2 regions of the Streptococcus sp. 544 genome follow, and region 1 is predicted to be linked to the other one. Evidence: riboswitches for the same ligand, from Rfam matches in the RefSeq annotation. Region 1 holds a riboswitch; the other holds the start of a gene.
What was found. A riboswitch is a leader RNA that binds a small molecule or an ion and turns the genes downstream of it on or off. The one in region 1 is predicted to bind thiamine pyrophosphate.
Positions count from the first base shown of each region.

Region 2: another riboswitch for thiamine pyrophosphate. It lies ahead of HT728_RS05835 (thiamine-binding protein); the one in region 1 lies ahead of thiD (bifunctional hydroxymethylpyrimidine kinase/phosphomethylpyrimidine kinase).

Region 1 covers NZ_VMMU01000006.1:65,507-74,695, forward strand. Annotated here, with positions in the region: gene thiW (energy coupling factor transporter S component ThiW) at 1-109, shown strand, start outside; gene HT728_RS02975 (hydroxyethylthiazole kinase) at 109-912, shown strand; gene thiE (thiamine phosphate synthase) at 905-1,537, shown strand; gene thiD (bifunctional hydroxymethylpyrimidine kinase/phosphomethylpyrimidine kinase) at 1,738-2,529, opposite strand; TPP riboswitch at 2,613-2,711, opposite strand; gene HT728_RS02990 (CopY/TcrY family copper transport repressor) at 2,896-3,291, shown strand; gene HT728_RS02995 (cupredoxin domain-containing protein) at 3,302-3,673, shown strand; gene HT728_RS03000 (heavy metal translocating P-type ATPase) at 3,683-5,926, shown strand; gene spxB (pyruvate oxidase) at 6,133-7,908, shown strand; gene HT728_RS03010 (VOC family protein) at 8,163-8,510, shown strand; gene HT728_RS03015 (hypothetical protein) at 8,793-8,948, shown strand; gene HT728_RS03020 (SemiSWEET family transporter) at 9,127-9,189, shown strand, end outside.
Region 2 covers NZ_VMMU01000010.1:61,781-70,969, reverse strand. Annotated here, with positions in the region: gene dnaB (replicative DNA helicase) at 1-1,073, shown strand, start outside; gene HT728_RS05845 (Veg family protein) at 1,075-1,341, shown strand; gene cbpD (choline binding-anchored murein hydrolase CbpD) at 1,429-2,775, shown strand; TPP riboswitch at 2,858-2,960, shown strand; gene HT728_RS05835 (thiamine-binding protein) at 3,029-3,319, shown strand; gene HT728_RS05830 (ABC transporter permease) at 3,282-4,040, shown strand; gene HT728_RS05825 (ABC transporter substrate-binding protein) at 4,079-5,086, shown strand; gene HT728_RS05820 (ABC transporter ATP-binding protein) at 5,086-5,814, shown strand; gene HT728_RS05815 (CtsR family transcriptional regulator) at 5,933-6,391, shown strand; gene HT728_RS05810 (ATP-dependent Clp protease ATP-binding subunit) at 6,393-8,825, shown strand; gene HT728_RS05805 (AAA family ATPase) at 8,973-9,189, shown strand, end outside.

The sequences.
Region 1 (9,189 bases):
AGCAACCTTGATTGGTACAGCGATTTCCTTTATTGCCTTTCGATTTTTAATCAAGCAGGAATTCTTTAAAAAAGTGCAAGGATATTTCTTTGGTGAAAGGATAGACTGATGCAGGCATTGACAAATCCTTTTCCTCTGGAAACGACTTCCCTAATTCACTGTATTACCAATGAGATTTCTTGTGAGATGCTAGCAAATGGGATTTTGGCTTTGGGATGTAAACCAGTTATGGCAGATGATTCCCGTGAGGTTCTTGATTTTACTAAGCAAAGCCAGGCACTCTTCATCAATTTGGGGCATTTGTCAGCTGAGAAGGAAAAAGCAATCCGTATGGCAGCTTCTTATGCAGCTCAAGTTTGTCTCCCAATGGTAGTAGATGCGGTTGGCGTAACAGCTTCAGTCATTCGTAAGAGCTTAGTTAAAGACCTTTTAGACAATAGCCCTACGGTCCTTAAAGGAAATATGTCAGAAATTCGAAGTCTTGTTGGCTTAAAACACCACGGCGTTGGGGTCGATGCGAGTGCTAAAGACCAAGAAACTGAGGATTTACTTCAAGTCTTGAAAGACTGGTGTCAGCTTTATCCTGGTATGTCATTCTTAGTTACTGGCCCCAAGGATCTCATCGTTTCGAAGAATCAAGTTGCTGTATTGGAGAATGGCTGTGCAGAATTAGACTGGATAACAGGGACAGGAGATTTGGTTGGAGCCTTAACAGCCGTTTTTCTCAGCCAAGGAAAGACTGGTTTTGAAGCTTCTTGCCTAGCAGTCTCTTATCTCAATATTGCTGCTGAGAGAATAGTTGTTCAAGGAATGGGATTGGAAGAATTTCGTTACCAAGTACTCAATCAGCTTTCGCTTCTAAGAAGAGATGAAAACTGGCTAGATGCCATCAAAGGAGATATTTATGAATAGAGAAGCACTTAGACTATATCTGGTAACCAATCGCTACCAAGATTCTGTGGAAAGCTTTCTTGAAAAGGTTGAGACGGCTTGCCGTTCAGGGGTTACCATAGTCCAATTGCGAGAAAAAAATCTCACAACCAAACAATATTATCAACTGGCAAAACAAGTCAAGGAAATAACAGATGGCTATCAGGTACCCTTGATAATCGATGATCGGTTGGATGTTTGTCTTGCGGTTGATGCAGCAGGTCTGCATATCGGAGACGATGAATTACCCGTTTCGGTTGCCCGACAAGTCTTGGGTCCTGAAAAAATCCTTGGTGTCACCGCTAAAACAATAAAAAGAGCTCTGGAAGCGGAGAAATCAGGTGCAGATTACTTGGGGACAGGAGCCATTTTCCCAACCACCACCAAGGAAAATGCGCCCATCACTCTGATATCGACCTTGAAAACAATTTGCCAAACGGTTGCCATTCCAGTAGTTGCTATTGGCGGCTTGACTTCAGAGAACATTGACCAGCTTATGGGCACTGGCATAGTTGGAGTAGCTGTAGTGCGTGATTTGATGCAGGCAGAAGATATTGAGGCAAAAACGCAAGCCTTTTTAACAAAGTTGCATGACATTATTTCCTAACTAATACTCAATGAAAATCAAAGAGGAAGTTAGCCTCAGGTTGCTCAAAGCCCTGCCTTGAGGTTTTAGATAAGACTGACGAAGTCAGCTCAAAACAGTATTTTGAGGTTGCAGATGGAAGCTGACGTAGTTTGAAGAGATTTTCGAAGAGTATAAAAACTCTCTAATTCCCTTAAAGTGGGAACTAGAGAGTTTTTTTCTTAATCTTTAAAAGTTGTATGGTTGACTGGGCCAGAACCATGACCAAGTTGAGGAGCGTCTTGAATAGCTTTTGTGATAAAGGCCTTGGCCTTATCAACTGCCTGATAAAGGCTTTTTCCCTTGGCTAGTTCAGCCGTAATCACTGCAGCAAAGGTACATCCAGTACCATGGGTGTGACAGGTTTGAATTCTTGGACTTTCCCAGACAAATTGCTCATCCTTGGTAAAGAGGAAGTCTTTGGCACCGCCTTCGAGATGACCACCTTTGATGACTACAGACTGAGGACCAAATTCTTTTAAAATCAGGCGACCAGCACGCTGCATGTCTTCAGGATCATGGATTGAAAAACCAACAATCTCTTCTGCCTCAGGAAGATTTGGCGTAATAATCGTTGCTAGAGGTAGTAAGTTTGTTTTGAGATAGTCTCTAGCAACTGAGTCGATCAAGGCATCTCCACTTGTAGCAACCATAACAGGATCAAGGACATAGGGACAATCCAGTTTTTTAAGATAGGGTTGGATGATTTCCATGATTTCAGTAGTTGCCAACATTCCAGTTTTTACAGCCTGAGGTGGAATATCCGAAAAGACACTGTCCAATTGGGCTTTCAACATTTGAGGAGAAACGTGCTCAATCAATTGAACGCCTCTGGTATTTTGAGCAACAAGGCTAGTCACAACGGCCATTCCATAGACATCTCTCGCTTGGAACGACTTTAAATCAGCCATAATGCCAGCACCACCACTAGGGTCAGTCCCTGCAATGGTCAGAGCAACGGGTAAATAAGTCATCTAAAACCTCCCAACCAACTGAAGTTTGTATTCTTAAGAACAAGCTAATCTGTTTCAGGAAGGCAATAGAAGACTGCTAGTCCCCATTATCATTTCCACTTCCATCAGCTAGCATTACCTAGATTGAGTCAAAGGGATCTAACAGTCGTTAATCTCAGCTTTACGCACCCCTAGTGGTTGTTTTCTTTTTTTCTTTAGTATAGCATATTTTTATTGTTTATATAGTAATATTTGACTGCAAATCGTTTTTCAAATGATTAAAATTCTATTTTTCAAAGAAAAGATTGATTTTATAATTGACAAATGTAGATTTTGAGAGTATACTAATAACTGTAATCGACAAATGTAGATTTAGGAGGTGTGATTATGCAGATTTCAGATGCAGAATGGCAGGTCATGAAGATTATTTGGATGCAAGGAGAGCAGACCAGTACGGATTTGATCAGGGTTCTGGCGGAGCGGTTCGACTGGTCCAAGTCAACCATTCAAACTCTTTTGGCTCGTTTGGTTGAGAAAGAGTGCCTGACTCGGAAAAAAGAAGGCAAGTCCTTTGTCTATTCAGCCCTTTTAACTTTGGACCAAAGTCGAGACTTGCTTGTCCAAGATATTAAAGATAAAGTTTGTTCCCGTAGGATTAAGAACTTGTTGGCTGATTTGATTGCTGAATGTGATTTTACTCAGGCTGACTTAGAAGACTTGGAAGCTGTGATTTCAGAGAAGAAATCAAGCGCTGTAACAGAAGTAAAATGTAATTGTATGTAAAGGAGACGTCATGTTAAATAGTATTGTAACCATTATTTGTATTGCCCTTATCGCGTTTATCTTGTTTTGGTTTTTCAAAAAGCCTGAAAAATCTGGACAAAAGGCCCAGCAAAAAAACGGCTACCAAGAGATTCGAGTGGAGGTCATGGGGGGCTATACGCCTGAGTTGATTATCCTCAAGAAATCAGTGCCAGCCCGCATTGTCTTTGACCGTAAGGACCCTTCACCCTGTCTGGACCAAATTGTTTTTCCAGATTTTGGTGTACATGCGGACCTGCCTATGGGGGAAGAGTATGTAGTGGAAATCACGCCTGAGCAGGCTGGAGAGTATGGTTTCTCTTGTGGCATGAATATGATGCACGGTAAGATGATTGTAGAATAGGAGAATGATATGACTGAAATTGTAAAAGCAAGTCTTGAAAATGGTGTTCAAAAAATCCGTATCACGGCAGACAAAGGCTACCATCCAGCCCACATTCAACTGCAAAAAGGAGTTCCTGCTGAGATCACCTTTCACCGTGTGACACCTTCAAACTGTTATAAGGAAATTCTGTTTGAAGAAGAAGACATCTTGGAACCAATCGGCGTAGACGAAGAGAAAACAATTCGTTTTACCCCTCAAGAAATAGGTCAACATGAATTTTCTTGTGGCATGAAGATGCAAAAGGGGAGTTATACCGTGGTTGAGAAGACTCGAAAATCTCTATCACTTTTACAGCGTTTTTGGATTACTAGTATCTTTACTGTGCCTCTTGTGATTCTCATGATTGGGATGTCGACAGGAGGAATTAGTCATCAAGTCATGCGTTGGGGAAGCTTTTTAGCGACAACACCGATTATGCTAGTAGCAGGTGGTCCTTATATCCAAAGTGCTTGGGCTAGTTTTAAAAAGCACAATGCCAACATGGATACCTTGGTTGCTCTTGGAACCCTAGTGGCCTATTTCTATAGCTTAGTTGCCCTCTTCGCTGGTCTCCCCGTTTACTTTGAAAGTGCTGCCTTTATCTTCTTCTTCGTTCTTATGGGAGCCGTTTTTGAGGAGAAAATGCGGAAAAATACGTCCCAAGCTGTGGAGAAATTACTGGACTTGCAGGCTAAAACTGCAGAAGTCTTGCGTGAGGATCACTATGTTCAAGTTCCTTTGGAACAAGTCAAGGTAGGTGACCTGATTCGAGTGCGTCCCGGTGAAAAGATTGCGGTTGATGGGGTTGTAGTCGAAGGTGTGTCCAGTATTGATGAGTCTATGGTGACAGGTGAGAGTCTGCCTGTGGACAAGACAGTTGGAGATACTGTCATTGGCTCAACCATCAATAATAGCGGAACACTTGTTTTTAGAGCAGAAAAAGTTGGTTCAGAAACTGTTTTGGCTCAGATTGTCGATTTTGTGAAGAAAGCTCAGACAAGTCGTGCGCCGATTCAGGACTTGACGGATAAAATTTCAGGCATTTTTGTCCCAGCAGTTGTCATTTTAGGAATCGTGACCTTTTGGGTTTGGTTCGTCTTGCTCAGGGATAGTGTAGTCGTGCTTGGAGCGAGTTTTGTGTCTTCTCTTCTCTATGGGGTGGCGGTTTTGATTATCGCCTGTCCTTGTGCCTTGGGACTGGCAACACCGACAGCCCTTATGGTAGGGACAGGACGCAGTGCCAAGATGGGAGTTCTTCTCAAAAATGGAATGGTTCTACAGGAAATCCAGAAAGTTCAAACGATTGTCTTTGATAAGACTGGGACTTTGACGGAAGGGAAGCCTGTGGTAACAGATATCATCGGCGACGAAGTAGAAGTGCTTGGATTGGCAGCTTCCTTGGAAGAAGCTTCTCAACACCCACTGGCTGAGGCCATTGTCCAGCGAGCGACTGAAATTGGACTTGAGCTTCATACTGTGGAAAATTTCCAAGCCTTGCACGGAAAAGGTGTCTCAGGGCAAATCAATGGAAAACAAGTTCTGCTTGGAAATGCTAAAATGCTGGATGGTCTGAACATTTCAAGCACTTATCAGGAAAAACTAGAAGAACTGGAAAAAGAAGCTAAGACAGTTGTGTTCTTGGCTGTGGACAATGAAATCAAAGGCTTGCTTGCTCTGCAAGATATTCCCAAGGAAAATGCCAAGCTAGCCATCAGTCAGTTGAAAAAACGTGGTCTTAAAACAGTCATGCTGACAGGAGACAATGCAGGTGTGGCGCGTGCTATTGCGGATCAGATCGGAATCGAAGAGGTCATTGCAGGTGTATTACCAGAAGAAAAAGCCCATGAAATCCATAAACTACAAGCGACTGGAAAAGTAGCCTTTGTTGGTGACGGTATCAATGACGCTCCTGCCCTCAGTGTAGCGGATGTGGGGATTGCCATGGGAGCTGGAACAGATATCGCCATCGAGTCAGCGGATTTGGTGTTGACAACCAATAACCTCTTAGGAGTGGTTCGTGCCTTTGACATGAGTAAGAAAACCTTTCATCGAATTCTGCTCAATCTTTTCTGGGCTTTTATCTACAATGTTGTCGGAATTCCGATTGCAGCAGGAATCTTTTCAGGTGTTGGACTGGCTCTCAATCCAGAATTGGCAGGTCTAGCCATGGCCTTTAGTTCTGTATCCGTTCTGACCAGTTCCCTTCTCTTAAACTTTAGTAAAATAGACTAAAAGTAATGACTAGATTTCTTTGTTATAAAACAGGAATGGCAGCATTTTCAAAACTGTATTAGAATAGAGAATAGAGAGTTTTGAGCAGATTTTTAGAAAAGTCAGCATAAATATGATACAGTGGAATAGTAAAAGTTTGGAGAACGTTTCCAATTCTATGTAATCGTATTCTCCAAGTCTAAAAAAATTGAAGGAGAGTTATCACTATGACTCAAGGGAAAATTACTGCATCTGCAGCAATGCTTAACGTATTGAAAACATGGGGCGTAGACACAATCTACGGTATCCCATCAGGAACACTCAGCTCATTGATGGACGCTTTGGCTGAAGAAAAAGATATCCGCTTCTTGCAAGTTCGCCACGAAGAAACAGGTGCTCTTGCAGCGGTTATGCAAGCTAAATTCGGTGGCTCAATCGGGGTTGCAGTTGGTTCAGGTGGTCCAGGTGCGACTCACTTGATTAACGGTGTTTACGATGCAGCTATGGATAACACTCCATTCCTAGCAATCCTTGGATCACGTCCAGTTAACGAACTCAACATGGATGCTTTCCAAGAATTGAACCAAAACCCAATGTACAACGGTATCGCTGTTTACAACAAACGTGTAGCTTACGCTGAGCAATTGCCAAAAGTAATCGACGAAGCTTGCCGTGCTGCAGTTTCTAAAAAAGGTCCAGCTGTTGTTGAAATCCCAGTAAACTTCGGTTTCCAAGAAATCGACGAAAACTCATACTATGGATCAGGTTCATACGAGCGTTCATTTATCGCTCCTGCTTTGAACGAAGTTGAAATCGACAAAGCTGTTGAAATCTTGAACAATGCTGAACGTCCAGTTATCTATGCTGGTTACGGTGGTGTTAAAGCTGGTGAAGTGATTACTGAATTGTCACGTAAAATCAAAGCACCAATCATCACAACTGGTAAAAACTTTGAAGCTTTCGAATGGAACTATGAAGGTTTGACAGGTTCTGCTTACCGTGTTGGTTGGAAACCAGCCAACGAAGTGGTCTTTGAAGCAGACACAGTTCTTTTCCTTGGTTCAAACTTCCCATTTGCTGAAGTTTACGAAGCATTCAAGAACACTGAAAAATTCATCCAAGTCGATATTGACCCTTACAAACTTGGTAAACGTCACGCCCTTGACGCTTCAATCCTTGGTGATGCAGGCCAAGCAGCCAAAGCTATCCTTGACAAAGTGAACCCAGTTGAATCTACTCCATGGTGGCGTGCAAACGTTAAGAACAACCAAAACTGGCGTGATTACATGAACAAACTCGAAGGTAAAACTGAGGGTGAATTGCAATTGTATCAAGTTTACAATGCAATCAACAAACATGCTGATCAAGACGCTATCTACTCAATCGACGTAGGTGACACTACTCAAACATCTACTCGTCACCTTCACATGACACCTAAGAACATGTGGCGTACATCTCCACTCTTTGCGACAATGGGTATTGCCCTTCCTGGTGGTATCGCTGCTAAGAAAGACAATCCAGATCGCCAAGTATGGAACATCATGGGTGACGGTGCATTCAACATGTGCTACCCAGACGTTATCACAAACGTTCAATACGACCTTCCAGTTATCAACGTTGTCTTCTCAAATGGTAAATATGCCTTCATCAAGGACAAATACGAAGACACAAACAAACACTTGTTTGGTTGTGACTTCTCTAATGCTGACTATGCGAAAATCGCTGAAGCGCAAGGTGCTGTAGGATTTACAGTTGACCGTATCGAAGACATCGATGCAGTTGTCGCAGAAGCTGTTAAATTGAACAAAGAAGGTAAAACTGTTGTGATCGATGCTCGCATCACTCCACACCGTCCACTTCCAGTAGAAGTACTTGAATTGGATCCAAAACTTCACTCAGAAGAAGCTATCAAAGCCTTCAAGGAAAAATACGAAGCAGAAGAACTCGTACCATTCCGTCTCTTCTTGGAAGAAGAAGGATTGCAATCACGCGCAATTAAATAATTCCTCTCGTCGAAAATCAAAGATAAATTTATAGACTTCTTTATTAGCTTACTGCCGACGATTCCATCATTGAAACCATAAATTTCAATGATGGAATCTAGTGTGGAGCCTAGAAAAAGTCCCAAAGGATTTTTCGTAGTTTGATGAGCAAATATTTGCCATCAAACTTGGTTTCACCTTGTTTATTCTTTGATTTTCATAGAGCAGAACTTGAAAAGATCGGAGAAATCCGGTCTTTTTATGGAGGATAGTAAATGAATTTAAATCAATTAGATATTATCGTTTCAGATGTTCCTCAAGTTTGTGCTGACTTGGAGCGTATTTTGGATAAAAAGTCCGATTATGCTGATGATGGTTTTGCTCAGTTTACGATTGGCAGTCACTGTCTGATGTTGTCACAAAATCATTTGATTCCTTTGGAAGATTTTCAGTCAGGAATCATTCTTCATATCGAGGTTGAGGATGTAGACCAGAACTACAAACGGTTGAACGAGCTTGGTATCCAGGTTTTAAACGGTCCAACTGTAACCGATTGGGGAACAGAGTCCTTATTAGTTAAAGGTCCTGCTGGTCTAGTGATTGATTTTTATCGTATGAAATAAGGGGCTTAGTTATTTGAAGATAACCTTAATTATTCTTAAAACAGAATGTGAGAATATGAACTATTGAAAGATCGGAGCAATCCGGTCTTTTTAATATAAAGAAATTGCATATAAATAGTTGACAGCGCTTTCCTAAAATCTTATAATAAAAATATAACAGTAGAAAATGAAACTGATATGGAAAGGAGAAATATGATTAAACAGCAGTAGTAAGTGGATTTTCTTATTTCATTGGAACTTGGGATTGAAATATCTCCATGAATAGATAGTAGGAGGAAAGAGATGCAAAAAAAGGATATTTATCTAATCTGTGTGACCATGATTATCTGTTCAGTTATTATAGGACTGATTATAGGAAGTTTTATTTTGCATGGTCTTGAAGATATTGCAGCAATCATTAACCACGGCTTACTGACAATCAATCAGTCCATCCATTGATTGACAATAGCTATTCATTTTTACATTTTATGGATCAAACAGATCGGAGCAATCCGGTCTGTTTCTTATTACAAGACTGTGATAGTTTACATTTTTATAATAAAAGTCTTAAATTCTTGCTTGTTTTTGTATTAAATTATAAAATAGAAAGTATAAAAGAATAAAAGAGGTTTTGAAAATGTCTGAAAAACAAATGAAAGTGTTGGGCTGGGCAGCGACATTTATGTCTGTTATGATGTAT
Region 2 (9,189 bases), on a different contig from region 1:
ATTCTGTGCCAACTTCTGCTAATGCGGAGTACTATGCTAAGATTGTTGCAGAAAAAGCAATGCTACGGCGATTAATCTCCAAGTTGACAGAGTCTGTCAATCAAGCTTACGAGGCTTCGCAACCAGCTGATGAAATCATTGCTCAGGCAGAAAAAGGCCTGATTGATGTCAGTGAAAATGCTAATCGAAGTGGATTTAAGAACATTCGAGATGTGTTGAATATCAACTTTGGAAATCTGGAAGCTCGCTCGCAGCAAACGACTGATATTACAGGTATTGCGACAGGCTATCGTGATTTAGATCATATGACGACTGGTCTTCATGAGGAGGAGTTGATTATCTTAGCAGCTCGTCCGGCGGTTGGTAAGACAGCCTTTGCCTTGAATATTGCTCAGAATATTGGGACCAAGTTGGACAAAACGGTTGCTATTTTTTCACTGGAAATGGGTGCGGAAAGTCTAGTGGATCGTATGTTGGCGGCAGAAGGTTTGGTGGAATCCCATTCTATCCGTACGGGGCAATTGACTGATGAGGAATGGCAAAAGTATACCATTGCTCAAGGGAATCTAGCCAACGCGAGTATCTATATCGATGATACGCCAGGGATTCGAATCACGGAAATTCGTTCTCGCTCACGCAAACTTGCTCAAGAAACGGGTAATCTTGGTTTGATTTTGATAGATTACTTGCAGCTTATCACGGGAACTGGGCGAGAAAACCGCCAACAAGAAGTTTCAGAAATTTCACGTCAGTTGAAAATCCTAGCAAAAGAACTGAAAGTTCCAGTAATTGCTCTAAGTCAGCTTTCTCGTGGTGTAGAACAACGTCAGGATAAAAGACCAGTCTTGTCTGATATTCGTGAATCTGGGTCTATTGAGCAAGATGCTGATATCGTAGCTTTTCTCTATCGTGACGATTACTATGAGCGTGGTGGTGAAGAAGAGGACGGTATCCCAAATAATAAGGTGGAAGTTATTATCGAGAAAAACCGTAGTGGAGCTCGTGGAACAGTGGAATTGATTTTCCAAAAAGAATACAATAAATTTTCAAGTATCTCAAAAAGGGAGGCATAAAATGACAGATGCATTTACAGATGTAGCTAAGATGAAAAAAATCAAAGAGGAAATCAAGGCACATGAGGGTCATGTAATTGAAATGACCTTGGAAAATGGGCGTAAGCGTCAAAAAAATAGATTGGGTAAGTTAATTGAAGTTTATCCATCCCTATTTATTGTGGAATTTGGGAATGTGGAAGGAGATAAACAGGCTAATGTTTACGTTGAATCCTTTACTTACTCAGATATCCTTACAGAAAAAAATCTAATTCATTATCTGGACTAAAGTGAGAAATTTTCTCACTTTTTCTTTTTTCTCCGAATAGTTTAAGTGAAGGTAATCTTCGATTTATATTATTTTCAAGGAGGAAGAATGAAAATTTTACCGTTTAAAGTAACAGAGACAAGGTTTTCTTTCAGAAAATCAGCTAAAAAGGTTGTTCCTTTTTTAGTAGTAGGATTGATGTTAGCAGCGAGTGATAGTGTATATGCCTATTCTGGAGGAAATGGATCGATTGCGCGTGGGGATGATTATCCTGTTCATTATAAAAATGGGAGCCAGGAGATTGATCAGTGGCGCATGTATTCTCGTCAGTGTACTTCTTTTGCAGCCTTTCGTTTGAGTAATGTCAATGGTTTTGAGATTCCAAGGGCTTATGGAAATGCGAATGAATGGGGGCATCGTGCTCGTCGTGAAGGCTATCGTGTAGATAATACACCGACGATTGGCTCCATTGCTTGGTCTACTGCAGGAACTTATGGGCATGTTGCCTGGGTGTCAAATGTAATGGGAGATCAGATTGAGATCGAGGAATATAACTATGGTTATACAGAAGCCTATAATAAACGAAGTATAAAAGCAAATATGATGACAGGATTTATTCATTTTAAAGATTTGGCTGGTGGCAGTGTTGGGAATAGTCAAACCTCAGTTTCAACAGGAGGAACACATTATTTCAAGTCTAAGTCTGCTATCAAAAATCAGCCACTAGCTAGCGCAACTGCGATTGATTACTATTATCCTGGGGAGAATGTTCATTATGATCAAATTCTCGAAAAAGACGGCTACAAGTGGTTGAGTTATACAGCTTATAACGGAAGCTATCGTTATGTTCAATTGGAGGCTGTGAATAAAAATCCTCTAGGTAATTCTAGTCTTTCTTCAACAGGAGGAACACATTATTTTAAGAGCAAGTCTGCTATCAAAAATCAGCCATTAGTTAGCGCAACTGCGATTGATTACTATTATCCTGGGGAGAAGGTTCATTATGATCAAATTCTCGAAAAAGACGGCTACAAGTGGTTGAGTTATACGGCTTATAACGGAAGTCGTCGTTATATCCAGTTAGAGGGTGTGACTTCTTCACAGAATTATCAGAACCAATCAGGGAATAGCTCTAATTATAGCTCAAATAATGGATCGACTGTCGGTTGGAAGAAAATAAATGGTAGTTGGTATCATTTCAAATCAAATGGGTCTAAATCAACGGGATGGTTGAAAGATGGATCTAGCTGGTATTATTTGAAATCATCTGGTGAAATGCAGATAGGCTGGTTAAAGGAAAATGGCTCGTGGTATTATCTGGATAGTTCAGGGGCAATGAAAACAGGCTGGTATCAAGTTTCTGGTAAGTGGTATTATTCTTACTCTTCAGGTGTCTTAGCTGTTAATACGACGGTGGATGGCTACAGAGTAAACAGTGATGGAGAACGAGTATAGAAAATTGGAGTAGGAAATTTTTCCTGCTCTTTTCTGTAAGCAGTTTCCTTGACATTTTTCTTATTTTGCGCTATCATATATCTATATAATATATGGGAGTCTGTGTACAGTCTGAGAGGAAGTGTTAAACTTCGACCGCACCTGATCTGGGTAATGCCAGCGTAGGGAACGATACTTAGTCTATTCTTGACCTTTTCCATATATGGTAAAGGTTTTTCTTTTTGTCAAAGGAAAACGAGAAGAGGAGGTTTTTATGAAAGCAAGCATTGCCTTGCAAGTTTTACCCCTAGCGCAGGGGATTGATCGGATAGCTGTTATCGATCAGGTCATTGCTTACCTGCAAGCTCAAGAAGTGACCATGGTGGTGACACCATTTGAAACGGTCTTGGAAGGGGAGTTTGATGAGCTCATGCGTATTCTCAAAGAAGCGCTGGAAGTGGCAGGGCAGGAGGCAGATAATGTCTTTGCCAATGTCAAAATAAATGTAGGAGAGATTTTAAGTATTGATGAGAAACTTGAAAAGTATACTGAGACGACACATTAGTCTATTGGGCTTTCTGGGAGTCTTGTCAATCTGGCAGTTAGCAGGTTTTCTTAAACTTCTCCCCAAGTTTATCCTGCCAACTCCTCTTGAGATCCTCCAGTCTTTTGTGCGTGATAGAGAATTTCTCTGGCACCATAGCTGGGCGACCTTGAGAGTGGCTTTGCTAGGTCTAATTTTGGGAGTCTTGATTGCCTGTCTCATGGCTGTACTCATGGACAGTTTGACTTGGCTCAATGACCTGATTTACCCTATGATGGTGGTTGTTCAGACTATCCCGACCATTGCCATAGCTCCTATCTTGGTCTTGTGGCTAGGTTATGGCATTCTGCCCAAGATTGTCCTGATTATCTTGACGACAACTTTTCCTATCATCGTCAGCATTTTGGACGGTTTTAGGCATTGTGACAAGGATATGTTGACCTTGTTTAGTCTGATGCGGGCCAAGCCTTGGCAAATCCTGTGGCATTTTAAAATTCCAGTCAGCCTGCCCTACTTTTATGCAGGTCTGAGGGTCAGTGTCTCCTACGCCTTTATCACAACAGTGGTATCTGAGTGGTTGGGAGGCTTTGAAGGACTAGGTGTCTACATGATTCAGTCCAAGAAACTGTTTCAGTATGATACCATGTTTGCTATTATTATTCTGGTATCGATTATCAGCCTTTTGGGTATGAAGTTGGTCGATATCAGCGAGAAATATGTTATTAAATGGAAACGTTCTTAGAATAAGAATGTTTCTGAAAAAGAAAAGAGGAAATCAAAATGAAGAAAACATGGAAAGTGTTTTTAACGCTTGTGACAGCTCTTGTAGCTGTTGTGCTTGTGGCCTGTGGTCAAGGAACTACTTCTAAGGATAACAAAGAGGCAGAACTCAAGAAGATTGACTTTATCCTAGACTGGACGCCAAATACCAATCACACAGGGCTTTATGTTGCCAAGGAAAAAGGTTATTTCAAAGAAGCTGGAGTGGATGTTGATTTGAAATTGCCACCAGAAGAAAGTTCTTCTGACTTGGTTATCAATGGTAAGGCACCATTTGCAGTGTATTTCCAAGACTACATGGCTAAGAAATTGGAAAAAGGGGCAGGAATTACTGCCGTTGCAGCTATTGTTGAACACAATACATCAGGAATCATCTCTCGTAAATCTGACAATGTAAGCAGTCCAAAAGACTTGGTTGGTAAGAAATACGGAACTTGGAATGACCCAACTGAACTGGCTATGTTGAAAACCTTGGTAGAATCACAAGGTGGGGACTTTGAAAAAGTTGAAAAAGTACCAAACAACGACTCAAACTCAATCACACCGATTGCCAATGGTGTCTTTGACGCTGCTTGGATTTACTACGGTTGGGATGGAATTCTTGCTAAATCTCAAGGTGTAGATGCTAACTTCATGTATTTGAAAGACTATGTCAAGGAGTTTGACTACTATTCACCAGTTATCATCGCAAACAACGACTATCTGAAAGACAATAAAGAAGAAGCTCGTAAAGTCATCCAAGCTATCAAAAAAGGTTACCAATATGCTATGGAGCATCCAGAAGAAGCAGCTGATATCCTCATCAAAAATGCACCTGAACTCAAGGAAAAACGTGACTTTGTCATCGAATCTCAAAAATACTTGTCAAAAGAATACGCAAGCGACAAGGAAAAATGGGGTCAATTTGATGCAGCTCGCTGGAATGCCTTCTACAAATGGGATAAAGAAAATGGTATCCTTAAAGAAGACTTGACAGACAAAGGCTTCACCAACGAATTTGTGAAATAATGACAGAGATTAGACTAGAACACGTCAGTTATGCCTATGGTCAAGAGAGGATTTTAGAGGACATTAACCTGCAGGTGACTTCAGGAGAAGTGGTTTCTATCTTAGGCCCAAGTGGTGTTGGTAAGACTACGCTTTTCAACTTAATTGCGGGGATTTTAGAAGTTCAGTCAGGGAGAATTGTCCTTGATGGTGAAGAAAATCCCAAGGGGCGCGTGAGTTATATGTTGCAAAAGGATCTGCTCTTGGAGCACAAGACGGTGCTTGGTAATATCATTCTGCCCCTCTTGATTCAAAAGGTGGATAAGGCAGAAGCTATTGCTCGCGCAGATGACATTCTTGCGACCTTCCAGTTGACAGCTGTAAGAGATAAATACCCTCATGAACTCAGTGGTGGGATGCGCCAGCGTGTAGCCTTACTCCGGACTTACCTTTTCGGGCACAAGCTCTTTCTCTTAGATGAGGCCTTTAGTGCCTTGGATGAGATGACAAAGATGGAACTACACGCTTGGTACCTTGAGATTCACAAGCAGTTGCAGCTAACAACCTTGATCATCACGCATAGTATCGAGGAGGCCCTCAGTCTCAGCGACCGCATCTATATTTTGAAAAATCGCCCTGGGCAAATTGTTTCAGAAATTAAACTAGATTGGTCTGAAAGTGAGGACAAGGAAGTTCAAAAGATTGCCTACAAACGTCAAATCTTAGCAGAATTAGGCTTAGATAAGTAGAAAAATAGGGAGTTGGTGAAGATTATCCTTTACCAGCGCCCTTTTTCTTTTAAAAATGAGAAAATTTCGGTATAATAGTCAAAGATAGTCAAGGTTTAAAGAGAGAGGTGGGTTTGTAATGAGATTTAAAAATACATCGGATCATATTGAGGCCTACATCAAGGCGATTTTAGATCAATCTGGTATCGTGGAGTTACAACGTAGTCAGTTGGCAGATACCTTTCAGGTTGTCCCTAGTCAGATTAACTATGTGATCAAGACACGCTTTACTGAAAGTAGAGGCTACTTGGTTGAAAGTAAACGTGGTGGCGGAGGCTACATTCGTATAGGACGGATTGAGTTTTCTAGTCATCATGAAATGCTCAGGGAGCTGCTTTACTCGATTGGTGAGCGAGTTAGTCAAGAAATTTATGAGGATATTCTGCAGCTTTTGGTTGAGCAGGAATTGATGACCAAGCAGGAGATGAATTTGCTGGTGGCAGTAGCTTTGGATCGCGTTCTAGGAGAAGAAGCTCCAGTTGTTCGAGCAAACATGCTACGACAGGTCATACAAGAGGTAGATAGAAAAGGGAAGTAAGATGAACTATTCAAAAGCATTGAATGAATGTATCGAAAGTGCCTACATGGTTGCTGGCCATTTTGGAGCTCGTTACCTAGAGTCTTGGCACTTGTTGATTGCCATGTCCAATCACAGTTATAGTGTGGCAGGGGCGACTTTAAATGATTATCCATATGAGATGGACCGTTTAGAAGAGGTCGCTTTGGAACTGACTGAAACAGACTATAGCCAGGATGAAACCTTTACGGAATTGCCGTTCTCCCATCGTTTGCAGGTTCTTTTTGACGAAGCAGAGTATGTAGCGTCAGTGGTCCATGCTAAGGTGCTAGGGACGGAGCACGTCCTCTATGCGATTTTGCATGATGGCAATGCCTTGGCGACTCGTATCTTGGAGAGGGCTGGTTTTTCTTATGAAGACAAGAAAGATCAGGTCAAGATTGCTGCCCTTCGTCGCAATCTAGAAGAACGTGCAGGCTGGACTCGAGAAGATCTCAAGGCTCTACGCCAACGCCATCGTACAGTAGCTGACAAGCAAAATTCTATGGCCAATATGATGGGCATGCCGCAGACTCCTAGTGGTGGTCTCGAGGACTATACGCATGATTTGACAGAGCAAGCGCGTTCTGGCAAGTTAGAACCAGTCATCGGTCGGGATAAGGAAATCTCGCGTATGATTCAAATTTTGAGTCGGAAAACCAAGAATAATCCTGTCTTGGTTGGGGATGCTGGTGTCGGGAAAACTGCTCTGGCGCTTGGTCTTGCTCAGCGTATTGCTAGTGAGGATGTGCCTGTTGAAATGGCTAAGATGCGCGTGTTAGAGCTTGATTTGATGAATGTCGTTGCAGGGACGCGCTTCCGTGGTGACTTTGAAGAACGCATGAATAATATCATCAAGGATATTGAAAAAGATGGCCAAGTCATCCTCTTTATCGATGAACTTCACACTATCATGGGTTCTGGGAGCGGGATTGATTCAACTCTGGATGCGGCCAATATCTTAAAACCAGCCTTGGCGCGTGGAACTTTGAGAACGGTTGGTGCCACCACTCAGGAAGAATACCAAAAACACATCGAAAAAGATGCGGCCCTTTCTCGTCGTTTCGCCAAAGTAACGATTGAAGAGCCAAGTGTGGCAGACAGCATGACCATTTTACAAGGTTTGAAGGCGACTTATGAGAAACATCACCGGGTACAAATCACAGATGAAGCGGTTGAAACAGCGGTTAAGATGGCGCATCGTTACTTAACCAGTCGTCACTTGCCAGACTCTGCTATCGATCTCTTGGATGAAGCAGCGGCAACAGTGCAAAATAAAACTAAAAATGTAAAAGCAGACGATTCAGGTTTGAGTCCAGCTGACAAGGCCTTGATGGATGGTAAGTGGAAACAAGCTGCTCAACTAATTGCTAAAGAAGAGGAAGTGCCTGTCTATAAAGTCTTGGTGACAGAGTCTGATATTTTGACCACCTTGAGTCGCTTGTCAGGTATTCCAGTCCAAAAACTGACTCAAACGGATGCCAAGAAATACTTGAATTTGGAAGCTGAACTACACAAACGTGTCATCGGTCAAGATCAAGCAGTTTCAAGCATTAGCCGTGCGATTCGTCGCAACCAGTCAGGGATTCGCAGTCATAAGCGTCCGATTGGTTCCTTTATGTTCCTAGGACCCACAGGTGTCGGGAAGACCGAATTGGCCAAGGCTCTGGCAGAAGTTCTTTTTGATGACGAATCAGCCCTTATCCGCTTTGATATGAGTGAGTATATGGAGAAATTTGCAGCCAGCCGTCTCAATGGAGCTCCTCCGGGTTATGTGGGCTACGAAGAAGGTGGGGAGTTGACCGAGAAGGTTCGCAACAAACCCTATTCCGTTCTCCTCTTTGACGAAGTAGAGAAGGCCCACCCTGATATCTTTAATGTTCTCTTACAGGTCTTGGATGATGGTGTCTTGACAGATAGCAAGGGGCGCAAGGTTGATTTTTCAAATACCATTATCATCATGACGTCAAACCTTGGTGCGACAGCCCTTCGTGATGACAAGACTGTCGGATTTGGAGCTAAGGACATTCGTTTTGATCAGGAAAATATGGAAAAACGCATGTTTGAAGAGCTGAAAAAAGCTTATAGACCTGAGTTTATTAACCGTATTGATGAAAAGGTGGTCTTCCATAGCCTGTCTAGCGACCATATGCAGGAAGTGGTGAAGATTATGGTCAAACCTTTAGTGGCAAGTTTGGCTGAAAAAGGTATTGACTTGAAATTACAAACTTCCGCACTGAAATTGTTGGCCAATCAAGGATATGACCCAGAGATGGGAGCTCGTCCACTTCGCAGAACCCTACAAACAGAAGTGGAAGACAAGTTAGCAGAACTTCTTCTCAAGGGAGAATTAGAGGCAGGCAGCACACTTAAGATTGGTGTCAAAGCAGGCCAGTTAAAATTTGATATTGTATAAAAATGGAGAATCAGGAGAAATCTTGATTCTCTTTTTTGCTACTTTTTTATAAAAAATAATAAAAATCTATTGACGAAATAAAAATATAGTTTATAATAAAAACATAGACAATGAAAATATCGAAAATTATAAAAAGGCAATGCATTTATGAAAAAGAAAACAGCAGTGGTATTTGGAACCTTTGCTCCGCTTCATCAAGGGCATATCGATCTGATCCAGTGTGCAAAGCGGCAGTGTGACCAGGTTTGGGTTGTCGTTTCAGGCTATGAGGGAGACAGAGGGGAACAGGTAGGCTTAACGCTTCAAAAAAGATTTCGCTATATCCGAGAGGCCTTTCGTGATGACGAGTTGACCTCTGTCTGCA